Linked DNA regions of Flexivirga oryzae. The protein of the gene in region 1 interacts with the protein of each later gene in a pairwise test. Links are inferred from orthologs where the notes say so. Each region holds a gene or a part of one and is shown on either strand. Other genes may lie near its edges.

Region 1 (10,971 bases):
CGGCAGTCTCGGCGCGCGCCTGGTGGCTGCTTCGGTTGACTGAGTCGGCGATGCCACTCCCCGCTCTAACCGCACGACGTCAGCTACCCTGGCAGACGGACGACGAATGACTCCGCGATTGACGCTACCGCTCGGCGACCGTCGCCGCGGAGTGCACCGCGATCAGGTCGACATACGCGGACGCATTGCCCAGGAAGCCGGCGCGCTGCTCCGCGCTCAGCTCACGACGGACCTTCCCGGGCACCCCGGCAACCAGCGAACCCTCGGGGATCTGCGCACCCTCGGGCACCACAGTCCCCGCCGCAATGAGCGAATGCGCGCCGATCACAGCACCATTCAGCACCCTGGCACCCATACCGACCAGCGTCGCGTCACCAATCGTGCAGCCGTGCAGGGTCGCATTGTGCCCGACCGAGACGTTCTCCCCGATCCGCAGCGGGAAGTCCGGGTCCGCGTGCAAGACACAGTTGTCCTGGATATTGGACCGCGCACCCAGCTCGATGACCTCCAGGTCAGCGCGCAGCACCGCGCCATACCAAATGCCCACCTCAGGACCCAGACGCACCGAGCCGATGACGGTTGCACTCGGCGCGATCCACGCCGCTTCGTCGATCGACGGGATCCGGCCGGGTAGTTCGATCACAGTCACCCTGTGACGCTACCCCTGCAGTCCGGATCACGCCGACGGATTCGGCAGTAGCATGGTCAGTGCGGGTCCGGCGACGTCGGACCGAAGAGCCGACAGCAAGGATGAGAGTCGGTCACCCTGGAAGGCGTTACGCCACAAGAGCGGTTTCCTATTTAACGCGTCGGGCCCGCCTCAAGCGTTCGTGGCATCTGGGGTGTTTGTGAGAGCCTGCTGGGCTGCGTTGGACAGGCCGACGCGCAGGAGGATCTGCCATGTCGGCACCAGTCCGAGCCGCGAATACTAAGGTGCCCGTGTGATCACTGGGGACCTGAAGAGCAAAGTCGACCGCATCTGGGACGCGTTCTGGTCCGGCGGCATCAGCAACCCGCTCGAGGTCATCGAGCAGATCACCTACCTGGTCTTCCTGCGCCGCCTCGACGAGCTGCAGACGATCGCGGAGAAGAAGGCGCGCATCACGGGCGGCCCGGTGGAGGACCCGAAGTTCCTGCCCGGCCAGTCGCGTCTGCGGTGGAGCAACTTCAAGAACCTCGAACCCCAGGTGATGTTCAAGACGGTCCGCGACGAGGTCTTCCCCTTCCTGCAGAGGTATGGCGAGCAGGTCGGCGGCGACCAGTCGACGTACTCCGAGCACATGAAGGATGCTCGCTTCACCATCCCGACACCGGCGCTGCTCTCCAAGGTCGTCGACCTGCTGGACGAGATCCCGATGGAGCGCCGGGACACCAACGGCGATCTGTACGAATACATGCTGTCCAAGATCGCGAGCGCCGGGCAGAACGGCCAGTTCCGCACGCCGCGGCACATCATCCAGCTGATGGTCGACATGACGGCGCCGCAGCCGCTCGACGAGATCTGCGACCCGGCGTGCGGCACGGCCGGGTTCCTGGTCGCGGCGAGCGAGTACATCCGCGAGCATCACCCGGAAGCCCTCACCGACGCCACGCAACGGAAACACTTCCACCACAACATGTTCCACGGCTACGACTTCGACAACGTCATGCTGCGCATCGGGTCGATGAACATGTTGCTGCACGGCATCGAGGCGCCCGACATCCGCTACCGCGACTCTCTGTCCGAGGGAGCCAGCGAGGACACCGAGAAGTACACGCTGATCCTCGCCAATCCCCCGTTCGCCGGCTCGCTGGACTACGAGTCGACTTCGAAGGACCTGCAGCGGGTGGTCAAGACGAAGAAGACCGAGCTGCTCTTCCTCGCCCTCTTCCTCAAGCTGCTCAAGCCCGGCGGCCGCGCAGCGGTCATCGTGCCGGACGGAGTGCTCTTCGGGTCGTCGAAGGCACACAAGGAGCTGCGGCGGACTCTGGTCGAGGACCAGAAGCTCGATGCTGTCGTGAAGCTGCCCTCCGGGGTCTTCAAGCCGTATGCCGGAGTCTCCACCGCCATCCTCTTCTTCACCAAGACCAACTCCGGCGGAACCGATGACGTCTGGTTCTACGACGTCCGTGCTGACGGGTATTCCCTTGATGACAAACGGAATCCGATCGAAGCCAACGACCTCCTCGACGTACTGACTCGCTGGCAGAATCGTCCTGCCGAGCACGACCGCACCCGCGCCGATCAGTCCTTCCTCGTCCCCAAGGCCGACATCGTCGCCCAGGGCTACGACCTGTCGATCAACCGTTACAAAGAGATCGAGTATGACGAGGTCGAGCACCGCGCCCCGCTCGACATCATCGCCGACATCGAGCAACTCGACGAGGAGATCGCCAAGGGCCTGGCGGAGCTGCGGGCGATGCTGTCGTGAGGACCGCAGCACTCGCGGAGCTCTGCCAGATCAATGTGGGAAGGACACCGGCCCGAGCCAATCCATTGTTCTGGGGCACTGGCCACCGGTGGCTGTCTATTGCGGACATGAATCAGGGTCTGGCGATCTCAAAGACAAAGGAGCAGATCACTGACGCCGGCGCACGGCTCGGCAAGGTTGTCCCGCCCGGCACCGTGCTCCTCTCGTTCAAGCTCAGCATCGGCAAGGTCGGGATTGCCGAAGTGCCGCTCTATACAAACGAAGCGATCGCGGCCCTCCCCATCAAGAACGACCGCGTCTTGGACGCGAGATATCTCATGCGATCACTTCAAGCCATGGACCTGGCTGGCGGCTCCAACCGAGCGGCGATGGGTGCAACCCTCAACAAGAAATCGCTCGCGGCAGTTCAGATTTCTCTTCCAAGCTTGCCAGAGCAGCGCCGCATCGCCGCGATCCTCGATCGCACCGACGCCCTCCGCACCAAGCGCCGCCAAGTCCTCGCCCACCTCGACTCCCTGACCCAGTCGATCTTCCACAACACGTTCGGGCATGCCAGCGAATGGCCAACACAGCGCCTGGACTCACTCGTTGCCGATGGCGACCGAATAAACTACGGCGTCGTCCAACCCGGTGACGATACGCCGGGTGGCGTACCCCTAATACGAGTTTCCGACCTTGCCGCAGGAACGGTTAACAGGGCCAATCTGAAGCGGATCGCACCCGGCATAGAGAACTCATACGCGCGCTCTCGACTCCGCGGCAACGAGATCCTCGTCAGCAGCGTAGGCAGCATCGGAGTGATCGGGCTCGCGGGACCGGATGACGTCGGCAGCAATATCGCACGGGCGATAACCCGGGTGCCGATCAGCGACTCGACGCTACGGACATACATTGCGTGCTACCTACGCACAGCCACGCCACAGCGCTACTTCGTCTCCGAACTACGCACCGTCGCTCAACCGACGCTAAATGTTGGGCAGCTGGCGGCGACCAGTGTCCCCGTTCCACCGCGAGACTTACAAGCACGGTTCGGGGATCGGCTTCGTGAGGTGCAAGCAGCTGCAGCACTCGTCGCTCACGCCTCCCAGAGGGACGACGAACTCTTCGCCTCCCTCCAGTCCCGCGCCTTCCGAGGAGAGCTGTGATGCCGGTACCCACCTGGGAGCAGTACATGCTGCCATCGCTGCAGTACCTATCCGACGGCGAAATTCACCGCACACGCGAAATCGTCGTCGCTGCTGGCGACATACTCGGCCTGACCGATGAGGAGCGACGCATCGTCATACCCTCGGGCCAGGAACATTGGGTCAACAGGGGCAACTGGGCGCTGTCCTACCTTGCCCGAGCCGGGGCGACGGAGCGTCCGTCGCGTGGTCGTCATCAGATCACCGACGTCGGTCGGAAGTTGCTGGCAGAGCACCCGGATGGCATCACGGAGCGAGATCTTCGTGCGCTGTCCGGCATCGCGAACGCTCCCAACACCTTCAAAGCATTCCCAACCGCCACGGAGACCACCGCCTCGACCGAGGGCGTGGTCGACACGGCCCTCGATCCGGAGGAGCAGATCGCCTCGGGCGTCGCGCGCATCCACGCCGACGTTGCGGACCAACTTCTCACCCGCATCCTGGCCCAGGAGCCCGTCTTCTTCGAGCAAGCCGTCCTCGACCTGCTGATGGCCATGGGCTACGGCGGCGCCGACGGATCCGCAACGCGCACACAACTTTCGGGTGATGGCGGCATCGACGGCATCATCGACCAGGACGCGCTTGGGTTGAGCCGCATCTACGTGCAGGCCAAGAGGTACGCGCCCGACAACCAGGTGGGGCGACCCGCCATACAAGGGTTCGCGGGTGCACTGGCCGGCAACCAAGCTCACCAAGGCGTCTTCATCACGACGAGCCGCTTCAGCCGCGAGGCGACCGCGTTCGCCGAGCAGGTGCCGACCCGCATCGTACTGATCGACGGCGACCGCCTCACCCGGCTGATGATCCGCTACGGCGTCGGCGTCCAGGTGAAGCAGACGATCCAGCTCGTGGAGATCGACGAGGACTTCTTCGAGTGACGGTGCGCCGACGGCGCGGAGGAATGTCGGTGCAGGGTGGCAACCTTGCAACATGGGTGAGGGGAAATCTAGTCAACGGCGGGGTCTGAGCCGCACGAACCGAGCCGAACCGGCCATGGCGCTCGATCTGGTCGAGCGTGTCTCCGCCCTGATCGACGAAGCGCGGGAGTCGATCGCGTCATACGCCAACGCGACGCTCACAATGACGTACTGGCAGGTCGGCACGATGATCGAGTCGGAGATCCTGGGCGGCGAGAGAGCAGATTACGGATCCGAGATTCTTTCGACACTGTCGAAAGAATTGACCGAACGCTTCGGCCGAGGTTTCGCGTTGCCCAACTTGAGCCGGATGCGCAAGTTCTCGCGCCAGTTCCCCGATCCGGCGATTGTTGCGACGCTGTCGAAACGATTGAGCTGGTCACACTTCGTAGTCCTCCTACCACTCAGATCAGACTCCGCTCGCAACTTCTATGCTGACCACGCCGCCGCTGACCGGCTCACAGTGAGGGAGCTCCAACGCGCGATTGGCCGCAAGGCATACGAGCGGCGCGAGATCGCCGACTCGCAGGTTGGGCCGGGGTCGATGGTTCCGGCCGACACGTTCAGCGACCCGTACCTCCTCGACTTCCTCGGGCTCCACAACGGTTACCTGGAAGCTGACCTCGAAGCGGCGATCTTGCGGGACTTGGAGGCGTTCCTGCTCGAGGTGGGGTCTGGCTTCACCTTCGTCGAGCGTCAGAAGCGCATGGTCATCGACGGCGATGACTTCCATCTTGACCTGCTGCTCTACCATCGGCGACTACAGCGGCTCGTGGCAGTTGAGCTGAAGTTGGGCAAGTTCGACGTACGCCACGAGGGCCAGATGAGGCTCTACCTGAAGTGGCTGGATCGCTACGAGCGTCAGAAGGGCGAGGAGGCACCCGTCGGGCTGATCCTGTGCACCGAAGCCAGCCGTGAGCAGGTCGAACTCCTGGAGATGCACAAGGACGGCATCGTTGTCGCCGAATACTGGACCGACCTGCCGCCGAAGCAGGAGCTCGAGGCCCGACTGCGGGTCATGCTCCGCAACGCACGGGAGCGGCTTGCGCGACGTCGGCTGCCCGGGTCGACAGACGGCGAATGATCTCCAGGGTTGACACCACCGACCAACAATGGTCGCCGCGATGTGCGCACCGATGAGTTCGACGTAGGTAGACACGTTGACGAGCGGCGCGTTGCTCGTCCGTCGTCGTCCACCGCGGGGAGCCCCTGGCCCCGGTATTTCGGCCATGCTCACGCGCCGGGCAAAGCGCGGAACGGACGCTCGACCAGACCCAGTCTGCTGAGCTCGACCTTCGTCAACTTCGTGCAACGCTGCGGCTTCCTCTCGCTCGACCCGGTAGGTTCGAGGACGTCAGCATCGGAAGGGGGCCGGATCATGAGCAATTTCGATTTCATCAAGACCAGCCTGCCGACCGTGCACGCCGACTGCGTGCGGGCGGAGTCCTACCTGTCGAGCGACCATGCCGCCGCGTGCTTCTACAGCCGCCGGGCCGTCGAGCAGCTTGTCGGGCACTTGTATGACGTGCTCGGCCTCCCTGTCCCTTACCGCGACGACCTCGCCGCGCGGATCAACGACTCGGGCTTCAAGGCGAAGGTCGGGGTCCGGATCACGCAGAAGCTCAACCTGATTCGCAAGGTCGGCAACACCGCGGCGCACGAGGGCAAGCCGATCGCGCCCGCAGTCGCGCTGCAGGTGCTGCGGGAGCTGTTCCATGTCGTCGTGTTTGCGGCATACAGCTATTCGACCGACCCGCAGGGTGTCCCGACCGGCAAACAGTTCGACCCGTCACTCGCAGCCAAGCTGGCGCCACTGTCGCGTGACGAGCTTGTCAAGCTCGCCGCGAAGTTCAAAGCACAGGATGAAGCCCACGCGAAGGCACTGGCCGAGCGCGACGACCTGGCGGCTGCGAAGGACGCCGAGATCGCCGAGCTCAAGCAACAGATCGCCGCGGCACAGGCGACCAACACCGCGCCGGATGACCACGACTACAGCGAGGCCGAGACCCGTCGGCTGATCATCGATGTGCTGCTGGCAGAGGCGGGTTGGCCACTGGATCAGGAGCGTGACCGGGAGTACCCGGTGACGGGCATGCCTAACGGCGGCGGAGACGGGTTCGTCGACTACGTGCTGTGGGGCGCGGACGGGCTGCCTCTCGCGGTCGTCGAGGCCAAGCGGACCACCAAGAGCCCACAAGTCGGGCAACAGCAGGCCACGTTGTATGCCGACTGCCTCGAGGCCGAATTCGGCCGCCGCCCAGTGATTTTCTACAGCAACGGCTACCAGCACTGGATCTGGGACGACGCCGCGTTCCCCGGCTCGGGGTACCCACCGCGGGAGATCCAGGGTTTCTACACCCGCGACGAGCTGGAGCTGATGATCCAGCGCCGGCAGACCCGGCTGCCGCTGGCCGGAGCACCGGTCGACGCGAGCATCGTCGAGCGCTACTACCAGACCCGCGCGATCAAGGCCATCGACGCAGCCTTCGACAAGCGGGAGCGGGAAGCGTTGCTGGTCATGGCAACCGGGGCCGGCAAGACCCGCACGGTGATCGCGCTCGTCGACCAGTTGATGAAGGCCGGCTGGGTCAAACGCGTGCTGTTCCTGGCCGACCGGACAGCGCTGGTGAAGCAGGCGGTCAACGCGTTCAAGACGCACCTGCCGAGCGTCACCACCGTCAACCTGGTCACCGAGCGGAATGCCGACGGCCGGGTCTACGCCTCGACATACCCGACGATCTTGAACCTCATCAACGAAATTGACGACGGCAGCCGCCGCTTCGGGCCCGGCTATTTCGACCTGATCATCATCGACGAGGCGCACCGGTCGGTGTATCAGAAGTACGGCGCGATCTTCGACTGGTTCGACGCCTACCTGGTCGGGCTGACCGCGACGCCGAAGGACGAGGTCGACCACAACACCTACCGGCTCTTCCACCTGGAGGACGGCGTCCCGACCGACGCCTACGGCCTGGACGAGGCGGTGGCCGACGGCTTCCTGGTGCCGCCGTTCGGGGTCTCGGTCGGCACCAAGTTCTTACGGCAGGGCATCCGGTATGACGACCTGACCGACGCGGAGAAGGACGAGTGGGACGCGCTCGACTGGGGTGAGGACGGCCCGCCGGCCGCGGTCGATCCCGAAGAGCTCAACCGGTTCCTCTTCAACGAGGACACCGTGGACAGGGTGATCTCCACGCTGATGACGGAGGGTTACAAGGTGGCCGGCGGCGACCGGCTCGGCAAGACGATCATTTTCGCCAAGAGCCAGGCGCATGCCGAGTTCATCGCGGAGCGCTTCAATGTCGCCTACCCGGAGTATGGCGGGCAGTTCGCCCGGGTCATCACCCACCAGATCACCTACGCACAGAGCCTGATCGACGACTTCTCGCAGGCCGACAAGGCGCCGCACATCGCGATCAGTGTGGACATGCTCGACACCGGCATCGACGTGCCCGAAGTCGTGAACCTGGTCTTCTTCAAGCTGGTGCGGTCCAAGTCGAAGTTCTGGCAGATGATCGGTCGCGGGACGCGGTTGTGCCCGGGCATTTTCGGGCCGGGCGAGGACAAGAAGGACTTCTTCGTCTTTGACTTCTGCGGCAACCTGGACTACTTCAGCCAGGACCTGCCTGGGTCGGAGGGTTCGCTCCAGAAGTCGCTCACCCAAAGGCTTTTCGAGTCGCGGCTCGGTTTGGTGGTGGCGCTGGATCACGCGTCTGCGTCGTCGGACCTGCGGCGGACGACGGCCGACTGGCTGCAGGAGTTCGTCGCGGGGATGAACCTGGACAACGTGCTGGTGCGGGCGCAGCGGCAGCAGGTGGAGAAGTGGTCGTCGCGGGCCCGGTGGGACGCGGTGTCGAACGACGATGCGGCTGAAATCCTGTCGCACCTGGCCGGATTGCCGTCGACCGTGCGGGACCCGGACGAGGAGGCGAAGCGCTTCGACCTGCTGGTGCTGCGCCGTCAGCTGGCGCAGCTGGAGGGCGATGCCGTTGCCGCAGAACGGATCCGGGAGACCGTGCAGGCGATCGCGGCGGCGCTGCTGCCGAAGAAGACGATCCCGTCGGTCGCGGCTCAGTTGGAGTTGCTCGACGAAGTCGCCGGGGACGAGTGGTGGGTCGACGTCACCTTGCCGATGCTCGAGGTGATGCGGCTGCGGTTGCGCGGACTGGTGCGGTTCGTCGAGAAGACCCGGCAGAACCCGGTCTACACCGACTTCGAGGACACGCTCGACGACGCATCGATCGTGGAGTTGCCGCAGGCGACGGGCGGGATGAACTGGGAGCGCTTCCGCGCGAAGGCCCAGGCGTATCTGAAGGCACACGAGGACCACGTCGCCCTGCAACGACTGCGGCGCAACAAGCAGCTGACGGCCGAGGACCTGGACTCGCTGGCGAAGATGCTGGTGGAGGCCGGCGGCGATCAACCGGTCGATCTGGAGTGGGTCACCGAACGGGCCGGCGAACTCGGCCCATTCATCCGCTCCCTCGTCGGCCTCGACCGCAGCGCCGCCAACGAGGCCTTCGCCGCGTTCCTGGACGACACGAGGTTTTCCGTGGACCAGATCCGCTTCGTGTCACTGATCGTGGACGAGCTCACCGCCAACGGGATCATGGAACCTGCGCGCCTTTACGAGTCGCCATACACCGACCACGGCACCGTCGACTTCATCTTCCCGAGTGATTACGAAGGCATCGTCGAGATCCTGCGGGACGTGAACGCGCACGCGTCGCCAGGTGGCGCAGCGTGACAGCCGACGACAGAGCGCGCCACGTGCTGCAAGCCGATTTTGTCTCCTCCGGCCCAGAGGAGACAAAGACCCCCAAATGCGTGTGTCAACTGCAGACAGACAGCTCGATGGGCAATCGTGAAACTCACGGGTCATAGGCGAACGAATCCTCAGCTATCCTGAGTTACTCGCTCGGATAAAGCCCTGCAATCCATGTTCCCTGTCAGGTCGCAGAACACGGATTCCTTGACGATCAACAATCGCGCACAAAAATGGATCTGTCGAAACGACCTTCGCGTTCATCACCGAGGGCACTTGAGGGCTTGGCTTCCCGTGCATGATTATATCTTCCCAAGTCCGAGGACTCTCCCGGCGCAAGGACGCAATACCCGTAGCGATAGCGCCGTGCATCGCGGCACGAGCCCGACCCGCATCCTTTTCCCCTACCTTGGACCAAATCTCTTCGCATGAGCACTCGAACTGGTGCGTTGCAGCCATAAAACGGCCCCAAGACGTTTCATTATCGACGAACTGTCCTTGGAGAAGCGGGTAGGCTACCTGCTCGGCCTCGAACTGCCTGAGCAAAATGGCGTCAACACCATCCCTATTCGACACCGTGTCGGCGTCCTGCCATAGGGCCCGACTTCGGTCCGCCAGCCGCTCGCTCCTGCTGTAAACCTCCCGCGGTGCCAACATCGCGAGTAGGTCGTTAATGACAGCGACATCGTCGTCAGACCAGTCATATGTTCTCATCGCGATCCTCCCGTGACCGTAGCGATAAGTCGGGGATCCAGCGGCTAGGACAAAGGCATACCTCGGACTGACCGGGACCAAAACCGTACCCGGACCGTACCCAGGAAGCCAGAGCATCCCTAGGTCGTTCGTGGTCCATTCTGTAGCCGCTCCCGCTCTAGCAATCGACCACCGAGAGCGGGTCATGACTCTGTCGATGAGGCTGCCAGTGAGACCGTACCGAAAGATCCGTGCATCGTCCGTGTCGTCCACCTTTAGGTCGAACGTCTCGTGCAGAGTCAATTTTGGATGGCGTGCGAGTAGGTGTCCAACGTATGGACTTGCTGTCAGAACGAACCAAGCGGTCGGAGCCCACCCACAATTCGACGTGGCCGCGACGCCCGCCAGCAAGTCGTCAATTCTCCACTCGGCACTCTGCCATAAACCGTCCAAGTCGACCCCACCAACTCCAGGGTGACCATAGACGTGGTGCGCCCGCGGGTCGATGCCAGCCCGCTCCGCGCGCAGCCTGAGCGTCAAGTCAACGCCTCGACGTGCCACGAACACGTGGCGCGATCGGCGAGGTCCGGATGTATCCGCCGAGAAGGTTCCGATTAGGGAGGCCGGAAAGTAGTGCTGGGCCCCACGGTCCGCTGTCACATCACTATTCTATGCGCTCGATCCCGGGACGCACATTGATATACGTATTAGGTGGCGGCGACTCGGATTCGGTTCTTCTAAGGCCCAAGGGATGCCCCATTTGCCGTCCGCTTTCGTCAGGGTTTAATTTCTCGGACTTCACAATGGAGGATTTCTCGCCCCACTACAAGCCCTTGCCATGATCGAGGTCACATTTCTTGGCGCAGGTCGCTTCTATCCACCATCACTCCGGTCATCGGCACAAGGTGGTACTCCTCTGTCCACCGAGCATCTTGCGAAACCACCGGCTTCGGGACATCACGCAAAGAGGTGGAAACTGGGAGCGGGTAGCCCAGAGAGTG
Region 2 (10,941 bases), on another replicon or contig:
CCGCGCGCCCGGCGGGTCAGCCCGACCGAGTAGTCGGTCGGGTTCCAGTCGGGTGCCTCGTTCAGGACGTCGAGGTATGACGCGTGCTGCGTGTGCGCGGCACGTGCCAGCGCGGGCTCGCGGTAGAGCAGGGCGCAGCAGTCGAACGGCGCGAAGAGCCACTTGTGCGGGTCGACGATGAACGAGTCGCACTGCTCGACGCCCTTGTAGCGGTCGCGCACGCTGGGTGCTGCGAGACCGGCCCCGCCATACGCGCCGTCGACGTGGAACCAGATCCCGAACTCCCGGCACACCGCGGCCACCGACTCCAGGTCGTCGATGACGCCGAGGTTCGTGGTGCCGGCGGTCGCGACGACCGCGAAGAAGGTCTCCGGCCCCTCCCGCAGCAGTGCCGCCCGCAGCGCGTCGCCGGTGAGCCGCAGCCGATCGTCGACCGGCACGGCGACGAGTTCGGCATCCATGACCTCGCAGGCCGACGCGATGGACGAATGCGAACCCTCGGTGGCGGCGACGCGAAACGGCCTGGTGCCGTTACGTGTCCGCGCCGCGTTCGCGCGCGCGGTCACCCGCGCGGCCACCAGTGCCGAGAGGTTCCCGATGGTGCCGCCCTGCACGAATCCGCCGCCGGCGCCCTCCGGCAGGCCGGCGAGGTCGGCGATCCAGCGCAGCGCCTGGTTCTCGGCATACACCGCACCGGCGCCCTCGAGCCAGGAACCGGCGTAGATGGAGGACGCGCCGACCACGAGGTCGAACATCGCCGCCTCGCGGGTGGGTGCGCACGGGATGAACGACAAGTAGCGCGGGTGGTCGATGGACAGGCACGCCAGCGCGAGCTCGTCCTCGAAGAGTCGCAGCGCCGCTTGGCCGCCGATACCCTTCGGCGAGATCGCCCCGCCCGCAACGGCATCCAGCTCCTCGACGGTTCGGCTGAAGTCCAGCGGCACGGGGTCGAGCTTCAGACGATCTGCGGCGTACTTCAGGATGGCGTGGCCGAGCTGCTCGGTCTCCTCGGTGTAACGGTGCACCCGCCGAGTCTAGATACCCCCGCGAAGTTCTGCTCCTCCACTTCGCGGACTGCATCCGCTTCGTTAGGTTGAGCGGTATGGCGGTCCGTCCCCTCGCTGAACTCGTGCATCCCTCCTGGCTGCCGGTGCTCGAACCGGTCGCCGACAAAGTCACCGAGTGTGGGGAGTTCCTGCGCGCGGAAATCGCTGCGGGGCGCGGCTATCTGCCCAGCGGTGACAAGGTGCTGCGGGCGTTCGAGCGCCCGCTGGACGACGTGCGGGTGCTGATCGTCGGCCAGGACCCCTACCCGACGCCGGGGCACCCGATCGGGCTGTCCTTCGCCGTGGCGCCCGATGTCACTCCCCTTCCGGCGAGCCTGCGCAACATCTATCAGGAGCTCGTGAACGACATCGGCTGCCCGCCGCCGACCAACGGCGACCTGTCGCCTTGGGCGGACCGTGGCGTGCTGTTGCTCAACAGGGTGCTCACCGTGCGGCCCTCCGCGCCGAAGAGTCACCACGGCAAGGGCTGGGAGCACGTGACGGCGGCCGCCATCACCGGCCTGGTCGCCGGTGGTGGACCGCTGGCCGCGATCCTCTGGGGTAACGACGCCCGGGGACTGGTGCCGCACCTGGGGCAGGTCCCCTACCTCACCAGCGCGCACCCGTCGCCGCTGTCGGCATACCGCGGCTTCTTCGGCTCGCGCCCGTTCAGCAAGGTGAACCAGCTGCTGGCCGACCAGGGCGCCGACCCGATCGACTGGTCCCTCCCCTGACCACCCCCGAACCCCGCCGACAGGCCCACAAACGACCGACAGGCCCACAAATACCCCCGTTCAGAGGCGTTTCGCGACGGTATTACTGGGCCTCTGGGTCGTAGGTGGGCCTGTCGGTGAGAGGGGTATGGCGTCAGCGTCAGGCGGCCAGCTCGGCGCGGATGGCGGCGATGAACGCATCGACATCGGCCTCGGTGGTGTCGAAGGAGCACATCCAGCGCACCTGGCCGGCCGACTCGTCCCAGAAGTAGAAGCGGAACTTCTCCATCAACCGCTCGGACACCTCAGACGGCAGGATCGGGAAGACACCGTTGGCCTGCACCGGCAACGGGATCGTCAGGCCCGGCAGGTCGCGGACACCCTCGACGAGCCGCCTGGCCATCGCGTTGGCATGGCCGGCGTTGCGCAGGTACAGATCGTCGGTCAGCAGCGCGATCAACTGCGCGGAGATGAAGCGCATCTTCGAAGCCAGCTGCATGGACTGCTTGCGCAGGAACTTCATCTTCATCGCGGGCACTGCTGTGGTGTTCAGCACCAGCACCGCTTCGCCGCCGAGCAGGCCGTTCTTGGTGCCGCCGAACGAGACGATGTCCACGCCGGTGTCGGTGATCATCTCGCGGAACGAAACCCCAAGTGTGGCAGCGGCATTCGACAACCGCGAACCGTCCACGTGCAGCACCATGTCGTGTGCGTGGACGTGCTCGGCGATGGCCCGGATCTCCTCGACCGTGTATGCCGTGCCGAGTTCGGTGGTCTGGGTGATCGACACGACCCGCGGCTGCGCGTGGTGTTCGTCGCCCCGGCCGAGCGGCACGGTCGCGATGAGTTCCGGCGTCAGCTTGCCGTCCGGGGTCGCGACCGTGAGCAGCTTCAAACCGCCCATGCGCTCCGGCGCCGCACACTCATCGACGTGGATGTGCGCCGTGCTGGTGCAGATGACGGCGTCCCAGCGCTCGGTGACCGACTGCAACGACACGACGTTCGCGCCGGTGCCGTTGAACACCGGGAACGCCTGCACGCCGTCGCCGAAGTGTGCGGCGAAGACCTCTTGCAGGTGCTCGGTGTAGACGTCCTCGCCGTACGACACCTGATGGCCGCCGTTGGCGCGCACGATTGCCGCCAGCACCTCCGGGTGCACCCCGGAGTAGTTGTCGCTGGCGAAGCCACGGACCGACGGGTCGTGCAGGGGCGAGGGGAAGCTGGCCGAGTCACTCACCGGGTAATCGTCTCAATCAGGCCGTTGACCTCCGCGGCGGGCCGGTCGTAGAGACCGACCAGCCAGTCGGCGATCTTCGCCACGGGCGTGAACTTCTTGTAACCGTCGGGCTTCTCGTCCTGCATCTGCGGGGTGACGAGCGCCATGATGCGGCCGATCGTGGCGGCAGCATTGGACTCCTTGAACGAGTCGGCCACCGCGAGCAGCCACATCTCGGCGCCCGCCTTCGCCGTCAGGTATGCCGCATTGGTCGCGCGCGGACTCGCCAGCCCCGTCGAGGAGACGATCGCGATCCGGCCGTGCGGTGACTGCAGGAGCGGGTCGTGCAACGCCCTCGTCGTGTGCTGCAACGTGCGGATCAGGTTGACCTGCAGGAAGTCCCAGTCGGCCAGGTCGCTCTCGACGATGCCCTTGCCGCCGCGCCAGCCACCGACCAGGTGCATCAGCCCGTCGACGCGGCCGTGCTCGGCGAGCAAGCCCTGCGCCCACTCCTGCGTCGCCCGCTCGTCATTGAGGTCGACGACCGACGGGACGATGTGCTCCGGGTCGAGTGCCACCACAGCGGCCAGCCGGCCGGCGTCCCGGCCGGCCGCGACGACCGTGGCCCCGGCCGCGGCGAATGCCGCGGCCGTTGGCCGGCCCTGGTCTCCGGCGGCACCAGTGACGACGACAACCGATCCGCTCAAGTCACTCACGCGACAGTCCTCCTGCGCTGGTCGAGCGTTGTCCTGAGTAGTCCGCGAGGAACGAGCGGACGTAACGAAGGGTAGGCCGAGGCGCAAGCCGAGGCCGTATCGAGACCGATCATGCCGCCTGCGCTGGTCGAGTAGGCCGAGGCGCAAGCCGAGGCCGTATCGAGACCGATCATGCCGCGTGCGCTGGTCGAGTAGGCCGAGGCGCAAGCCGAGGCCGTATCGAGACCGATCATGCCGCGTCGGGAGTCGACGCGGTGATGCCCGAGGTCGACTCGATGACCGTCTTCATCTTCTTGCGCAGCGCCTCGTAGAAGACGTTGAGCGGGAACTCGTCGGGCTGGACGAGGTTGACCAGTTCCTTGATCGGGCCGTCCAGCGGCAACGCCTGTGCACCCTTGGCCCAGGTCGACGCGGGGCTGGGGGCGACGTACGCGCTGACGAACTCGTATGCCGCGATCCAGTGACCGACCTTCGAGCGATCGATGCCGCTGCGGTAGAGCTCTTCGACGCGCTCGCACAGCTCCACGACCACCTCGGGGACCCGGCGCCAGTCGAAGGACAGCCGGTTGTCGGTCCAGTTCAGGGCACCCGACTTGTGCAGGTAGGCGAACATCAGCTGACCGCCGAGTCCGTCGTAGTTACGCACCCGCTCGCCGGTGATCGGGAACCGGAAGAGCCGGTCGAAAAGGATTGCCAGCTGGACGGATCGGGCATACGGCTGGCCTTCGGCCTCCAGTTTGACCGCCTGCCGGAAGGTGTTGAGGTCGCAGCGCAGCTCCTCCAGCGCGTACATCCAGAACGGCATCCGCTGCTTGATCATGAACGGGTCGAACGGCAGGTCACCGTGACTGTGCGTGCGGTCGTGGATCATGTCCCACATCGCGAAGGTCGACTGCGCCAGCTCCTGCGAGGCGACCAGCCGCTCGGCGTCCGGCGGCAGTTGCAGGGACAGCAGCTCGGCGGCCGCCGAGACGACCCGACGGAAGCGAGCACCTTCACGATCGCAGAAGATCGCGCCCCAGCTGAACTTCGGAACCTCGCGCACCGCAACGGTCTCCGGGAACAGCACCGCGGAGTTGGTGTCGTAGCCGGGCGTGAAGTCGATGAAGTTGACCGCCAGGAACATCTTGTTGTCGTAGGTCTCCTCGACCTTCGCCAGCCAGTCGGGCCACTGCACCGACAGCAGCAGCGCCTCGAAGACCCGGTCGAGGTTGCCGTTCTGGGTGTACATCGGGAACACCACCAGGTGCTCGATGCCGTCCTCGCGACACAGGTCCGGGCGGAACTTCATCAGCGAGTCGAGGAAGTCGGGCTTGGCGAAACCGGACTCGACCCACTTGTCCAGGTCGACCGGCAACTCTGCCAGGTAGTCGGCATCGTGCGGGAATCGCGGTGCCAGTGCTGCGATCTGGGTCTTCATCTGCTCGACCAGCTCGGCCGCGCGTGCGTGATCCCCGACCGCGCGTGCGTGATCCCCGACTGCGCGCGCGTGATCTCCCTCCGCGCTCCCAGAGCTTGTCGAAGGGATCGAGCCGTCCTTGACCTGCATCAGCCGCAGTTCCTCGACGGCCTCCTTGAGCGCGCGCCACTCGGGGCTGCGCTCGACACCCGAACCGATCGAGGTGACGGTCGCGGCGGGCTTGCGGGCCGCGGCCGCCCAGGTCACCAGGTTGGTCCAGAAGCGTCGGTGGTCCAGCTCGTCGATCGAGTCGTCGCCGACCAGGTCGGAGTCGGCCAGCACGACCACGCGGCCGGCGCCGTACGGCAGTGCCACGGCGAGCGGCTCACGGGCGGGGTATGCCGTGCCACTCGTCCGGGCGAGCACCTGCGCGGCGGGTGCACCAGAGATGTCGATGATGCCGGCGCGGTAGAAGCACAGCTCGTCGACCCCGGCCAGCAACCCCTGGCCGAGACCGCCCTCGACCTCGGCGAGCACCCAGGTCGCGTTGTTGTGGAAGCGGCGGCCGCCTTCGAGCGATTCGTGGACGGTCGTGCTGGTCACGTGCAACCCGAACCGGGCGAGCAGCTCCTGCACGTTGTTGCCGTAGGTGTCCTGGTCGCACTCGGCGAGGACGACGAGGCCGCCGCCCTGCTCGACGAAGTCGACGATGGTGTCGATCTCCGACGTGGCGAGCACGGGCGGCAGGTCACCGGTGACCTTCTCCGCCTGGGCGTCGGACGGGTGGTCGATGACCAGCACGTCAGCACCGTCGAGAGCCGACGCGTCGAGCGTGCCGGATTCGTGACCGATGACGTCGAAGCCCTTGGCACGCAACGAGTCCGCGGCCTTCTCCAGCGAGGAGTCCGCCGGGTTGGCTGGGTTCATCGTCGCCGCGGTGTCGCGGCGCAGGGCCCAGGCACTGCTGTGGGCCTGTTCGACGACCACCTTCGGGAAGACGCTCATTTCAGTCACATCCTTCACGATTGATAGAAGATTTTCTTGTCTGATCTATCTTAGACCGGAAAACTTCCTGTTTCCAACCCGCTGTGTCGCGTCACTGTGACGCGGATTACGCTCCATTGCATGCCGGTCGAACGCATCCTTCCCACGGCCGACGCGGCGGACCTGATCGAGCTCACCCGCGAGATCGCCGCACGCGAACTGACCCCGCGAGTCGAGGAGGCAGAGCGCACGGGCACACCGCCGCGCGACGTCTTCCGCATCCTGGGGCGCGCCGGGCTGTTGTCACTCGCCTATCCCGAGGAGTACGGCGGGGGCGGTCAGCCCTACGAGGTCTATCTTCAGGTCGTCGAGGAACTCGCGATCGCCTGGATGAGCGTCGCCATCGGCGTCTCGGTGCACTCGCTGACGGCATACCCGATCGACCGCTTCGGCACCGATGCGCAACGCGCGGCGCTGCTCCCTGACATTCTGGGTGGCGAAACCCTCGGCGGTTACTGCCTGTCCGAGCGGGAGGCCGGATCCGACATCGCCGCGATGCGCACCCGCGCCACGCTCGCCGACGACGGCAGCGCCGCTCTCAGTGGCACCAAGAGCTGGATCTCGCACGCGTCACACGCCGACTACTACACGACGTTCGCGCGCACCGACGACTCCGGCGGCAAGGGCATCTCGTGCTTCGTCGTGCCGGCCGACGCGGCCGGCGTCAGCTTCGGCTCCCCCGAACGGAAGATGGGCCTGGCCGGGGACCCGGTCGCCGAGGTGCACTTCGACAACGTGGCGGTCGGCGCCGACCGGATGATCGGTGCCCGCGGTTCGGGTATGCCGATCGCACTGTCCGCGCTCGACTCGGGCCGACTCGGCATCGCGGCGGCGGCAACCGGGCTCGCGCAGTCGGCGCTCGACCTGGCCGCGTCATACGCCGCGGAGCGCCAGCAGTTCGGCAGACCCATCGCGCAGTTCGAGGGACTGGCGTTCCTGCTGGCCGACATGGAGGCAGCCGTCACGTCGGCACGTGCGACGTATCTGCTCGCCGCCCGGCTCAAGGACGCCGGCCGCCCCTTCTCCAAGCAGGCGGCGGTCGCCAAGCTGGTCGCCACCGACGCTGCGATGCGCGTGACGACCGACGCGGTGCAGGTGCTCGGCGGGGCCGGTTACACCGCCGACTTCCCCACCGAGCGGTTCATGCGCGAGGCCAAGGTGACCCAGATCTTCGAAGGCACCAACCAGATCCAGCGGCTGGTCATATCGCGGCACCTGCTGCAGAACCTCAGCAACCGAAAGGGCTCCACCCGATGAAGATCGACTCCACCACCGTCGCCCTCGTCACCGGCGCCGGCTCCGGCCTCGGCGAGGCCACCGCGCGCAAGCTGTCCGCCGAGGGAGCCTCGGCGGTGCTTCTCGACCTTCCGACCTCCAAGGGAGCAGAGGTTGCCGAGTCACTCGGCGACAGAGCGCAGTTCGTCGCGGCTGACGTGACCGATGAGGAGCAGGTCCAGGCCGCGGTCGACGCGGCCGCGAATCTCGGCACGTTGCGGATCGTCGCCAACTGTGCGGGTGTCGCGACACCTGGGCGGATCATCAGCAAGCGCGGCGTCCTGCCGCTCGAGGCGTTCAGCAAGGTCGTGCAGATCAACCTGATCGGCACGTTCAACGTGCTGCGGTTGGCCGCCGAAAAGATGGTCGGCAACGAGCCGGTCGACGGCGACCGCGGCGTCATCACGATGACGGCGTCGATCGCGGCGTATGACGGCCAGATCGGCCAGGCGGCATACGCCTCCTCGAAGGCGGGCATCGTCGGACTCACCCTGACGGCCGCTCGAGACCTGGCCGACAAGGGCATTCGCGTCGTGACGATCGCGCCGGGCACCTTCGAGACGCCGATGCTCGCGGGTCTGCCGAACGATGTGAAGTCGGCGTTGGAGGCGCAGGTCCCGCACCCGTCACGACTGGGCCGGCCGGAGGAATACGCCTCGCTGGTCGCGCACATCGTCGACAACCAGATGCTCAACGGTGAGGTCATCCGTCTCGACGGCGCACTCCGGATGCCTCCTCGCTAGCGCTCGGAGCCACCCGTCGCCCTGAACCTTCGATCGCGGCTCCTCCGTCGCCACGATCTGGATGCCTCCTCGCCAGCGCCGCCCGCGCCCGCTGCGCCGGCCGAGTAGGGCGAGCCCCCTGGGGCGAGCCCGTGATCGAGGCCCCCGATCCGCCGCCGGACCCGCCACAGCAACCACGCCACGCCGATCCCGGTGACGGTCACGTCGAGACGCCCCGCGAGCCCGACGCCGACGGCCAGCAGGCAGTACCAGCCGACGAACCCGGTCACGACCCGGAGCCCGTCCCTCCCGAAGACCGGGCCGCTGACCCTCCCCCGGATCAGCAGCACGCCTGCGGCAACCGGGGCGAGAACGGCCAGGAACGTCACCGGCCAGACGACGGACGTGTCGGACAGACCCATGAGCACCATGTTTGCCGCGGCCGCGACGAACGCGATCGGCGCGACCCACCGCCGTGCGGGAGCCGGTCGCGCGTCGGACTCCCAGAGGGATGGCCGGGCGGGCGACCGGACACCCAGCATCACCAACCCGATGACGAGTCCGCCTGCGCAGATCAACTGCGGGAGTGGCTGCACCGAGTACTGTCCCGACAGCAACAGTGGCACCACGAGGAAGACACCGACGGTGACCGCGACCCCGCGCGGGGTGAGATAGGCGCGCTCTCGATGCCCGGGAAACAGCAGCTCCACCAGGACGATCGTCGACACGATGCTCACTGCGACGTGGAAGACGGTGAGGTTGGTCGCGAGCAGCACATTGGTGTGCCACACCTCGCTGTAATGGCCCAGCCCACCGTCCGAGGACGGCCGCGCCGAGAGCCAGAACCGGTCCACCAACGCCTCTTCGAACACCGCATAGGCAGCACCGAGCAGGCACAGCCCCCGCAGACCGAGACCGCGCCGGAACGCGATCTCCCTGCAGAGCAAGGCACCGCATCCGTACAGCGCGATCAGCAACACGGCACCGGGCGGCCACAGGACCACGTCGAGGGGCGGCGTGGCACCTGTCAGGCAGTCACCCAGGACGGGCGCGAGCAGCAGGATGGCGACCACTGGCCGCCAATTGCCCTCTGTGCGTTGCTTACCCACGCAACCAGCAGATCAACTCGGTGGTATGGCGGGCATCGGCCGAAGGTATCGGCGAGCAATCCGGAAGTTGGAGTCGCGTCCGCGGAGCGCGACGGAGGTCAGCTGTTGGACGACTTCGCCCAGAGGTTGATGCCCGACTCGACGGCGTGCCGGTCGATCTTCTTGAGTTCGTCCTCGTCGAACTGAAGGTTGTCCAGGGCGCCGAGGTTGTTGTCGAGTTGTTCGACGCTGGACGCACCGACGAGCACCGACGTCACCCGCTTGTCGCGGAGGGCCCACGCGAGCGCCAGTTGGGCCAGGCTCTGCCCGCGCTTCTTGGCGATCCGGTTGAGCGACCGCAGGTGCTTCAGCGTGTCCTCGGTCAGCAGCTTCGGGTCCAGCGACTTGCCCTGCGTCGCTCGCGAACCCTCCGGCAGACCTTTGAGGTACTTGTCGGTCAGCATGCCCTGCGCCAAGGGCGAGAACGCAATGCAGCCAACGCCGTTCACCCCGAGGACATCGAGCAGGTCTTCCTCGACCCACCGGTTGATCATCGAGTACGACGGCTGGTGGATCAGCAGCGGCGTGCCCATCTCACGCAGGATCTTCACGGCCTCCCGGGTGCGCTCGCCGCTGTATGACGAGATCCCGACATACAACGCCTTTCCTTGGCGCACTGCGGTGTCCAACGCGCCAAGGGTCTCCGCCAGCGGCGTGGTCGGATCGAACCGGTGGCTGTAGAAGATGTCGACGTAGTCGACGCCCATCCGCTGTAATGACTGGTCGAGCGACGCGAGCAGGTACTTGCGCGATCCGCCGCCCTGCCCGTACGGGCCCGGCCACATGTCGTAGCCGGCCTTGGTCGACAGGATCAGCTCGTCCCGGTAGCGCTTGAAGTCCTGCGTGAAGATCGTGCCGAAGTTGCGCTCCGCGGAGCCGTACGGCGGGCCGTAATTGTTCGCCAGGTCGAAGTGGGTCACGCCACGGTCGAAGGCTCGGCGCAGGATAGCGCGCTGTCGGTCCAACGGCACGTCGTCACCGAAGTTGTGCCACAGGCCGAGGGAGATGGCCGGCAGGTCCAATCCGCTGGCACCGCAACGGCGGTAGGTCATCGAGTCGTAGCGCTTGCGGTGGGCTTGGTAGTCGTCGGCGTGCATAGTCACGCCATACATTCAATCGCACGGGCGGACGGATTCGTGGGACGGGCGCAACCCCCGGTAGCATGAGGCCGCTCGCGAGCCGCAAGCTCGCGAACACGCCGGTGTAGCTCAGTTGGTAGAGCGCTTCACTTGTAATGAAGATGTCGCGGGTTCGACTCCTGTCACCGGCTCCGCTGGTGTCAGCGCGCTTGCTGCGTTCCGTGGTTGCGAGACTCGTTGCGTGGCAGGGATTTTGCGAACTCGTCGTGCTGTGCGAGCCAACGGAGTTCGTGGTGCTGACAGACCCCGAAGGAAACGAATTCTGTGTCGAATCTGTTACCGGGACGGTTCCGCGCCAAGTGGCCGGTCACACGAGTTGGATGTCGCACTGGGGCCGGGTGCGTTAGCCAGACGGGCGTCGGCGGTCAGCAGGGCAGTCGCTTCAGTCAAGTCGGCGAGAGCGAACGTAAGTGCGGTGCGGCAAGTTCTTCCTCACCCAGCCGATCAGCATCGAGACGACCGGCGAGCAGCTCGGCGACGACACCGGCACCGGCACTGACGACTTTCACTCGCCGCGGCCTCC

What was found.
Region 2: the proteins of FHU39_RS18520 (region 1) and FHU39_RS13430 interact in binary tests that used the Escherichia coli proteins (3 or more experiments, as listed by UniProt). The link is inferred for Flexivirga oryzae from one-to-one orthologs.

What each region holds. Positions count from the first base shown.
Region 1 is NZ_JACHVQ010000003.1:331,474-342,444, reverse strand. What follows is about bases 258-3,176. They hold FHU39_RS18520 (N-6 DNA methylase), read left to right. Parts: upstream 258-941; coding sequence 942-2,411; downstream 2,412-3,176. Other genes in these bases: FHU39_RS25080 (restriction endonuclease subunit S), read left to right, coding at 2,408-3,176; FHU39_RS18525 (gamma carbonic anhydrase family protein), read right to left, coding at 258-649. Also shown: FHU39_RS18530 (hypothetical protein), read left to right, coding at 1-43; more of FHU39_RS18525, read right to left, coding at 125-257; more of FHU39_RS25080, read left to right, coding at 3,177-3,556; FHU39_RS18510 (restriction endonuclease), read left to right, coding at 3,556-4,473; FHU39_RS18505 (PDDEXK nuclease domain-containing protein), read left to right, coding at 4,526-5,596; FHU39_RS18500 (DEAD/DEAH box helicase family protein), read left to right, coding at 5,891-9,259; FHU39_RS18495 (hypothetical protein), read right to left, coding at 10,819-10,971. UniProt on the Escherichia coli protein: The subtype gamma methyltransferase (M) subunit of a type I restriction enzyme. The M and S subunits together form a methyltransferase (MTase) that methylates A-2 on the top and A-3 on the bottom strand of the sequence 5'-AACN(6)GTGC-3'.
Region 2 is NZ_JACHVQ010000002.1:86,976-97,916, forward strand. The notes cover bases 53-2,941. They hold FHU39_RS13430 (uracil-DNA glycosylase), read left to right. Parts: upstream 53-1,102; coding sequence 1,103-1,780; downstream 1,781-2,941. Other genes in these bases: FHU39_RS13425 (aminotransferase class V-fold PLP-dependent enzyme), read right to left, coding at 53-1,025; FHU39_RS13435 (beta-eliminating lyase-related protein), read right to left, coding at 1,920-2,941. In the rest of the region: more of FHU39_RS13425, read right to left, coding at 1-52; more of FHU39_RS13435, read right to left, coding at 2,942-2,996; FHU39_RS13440 (SDR family NAD(P)-dependent oxidoreductase), read right to left, coding at 2,993-3,691; FHU39_RS13445 (DUF6421 family protein), read right to left, coding at 3,921-6,095; FHU39_RS13450 (acyl-CoA dehydrogenase family protein), read left to right, coding at 6,216-7,391; FHU39_RS13455 (SDR family NAD(P)-dependent oxidoreductase), read left to right, coding at 7,388-8,152; FHU39_RS13460 (hypothetical protein), read right to left, coding at 8,149-9,240; mgrA (L-glyceraldehyde 3-phosphate reductase), read right to left, coding at 9,339-10,376. UniProt on the Escherichia coli protein: Excises uracil residues from the DNA which can arise as a result of misincorporation of dUMP residues by DNA polymerase or due to deamination of cytosine.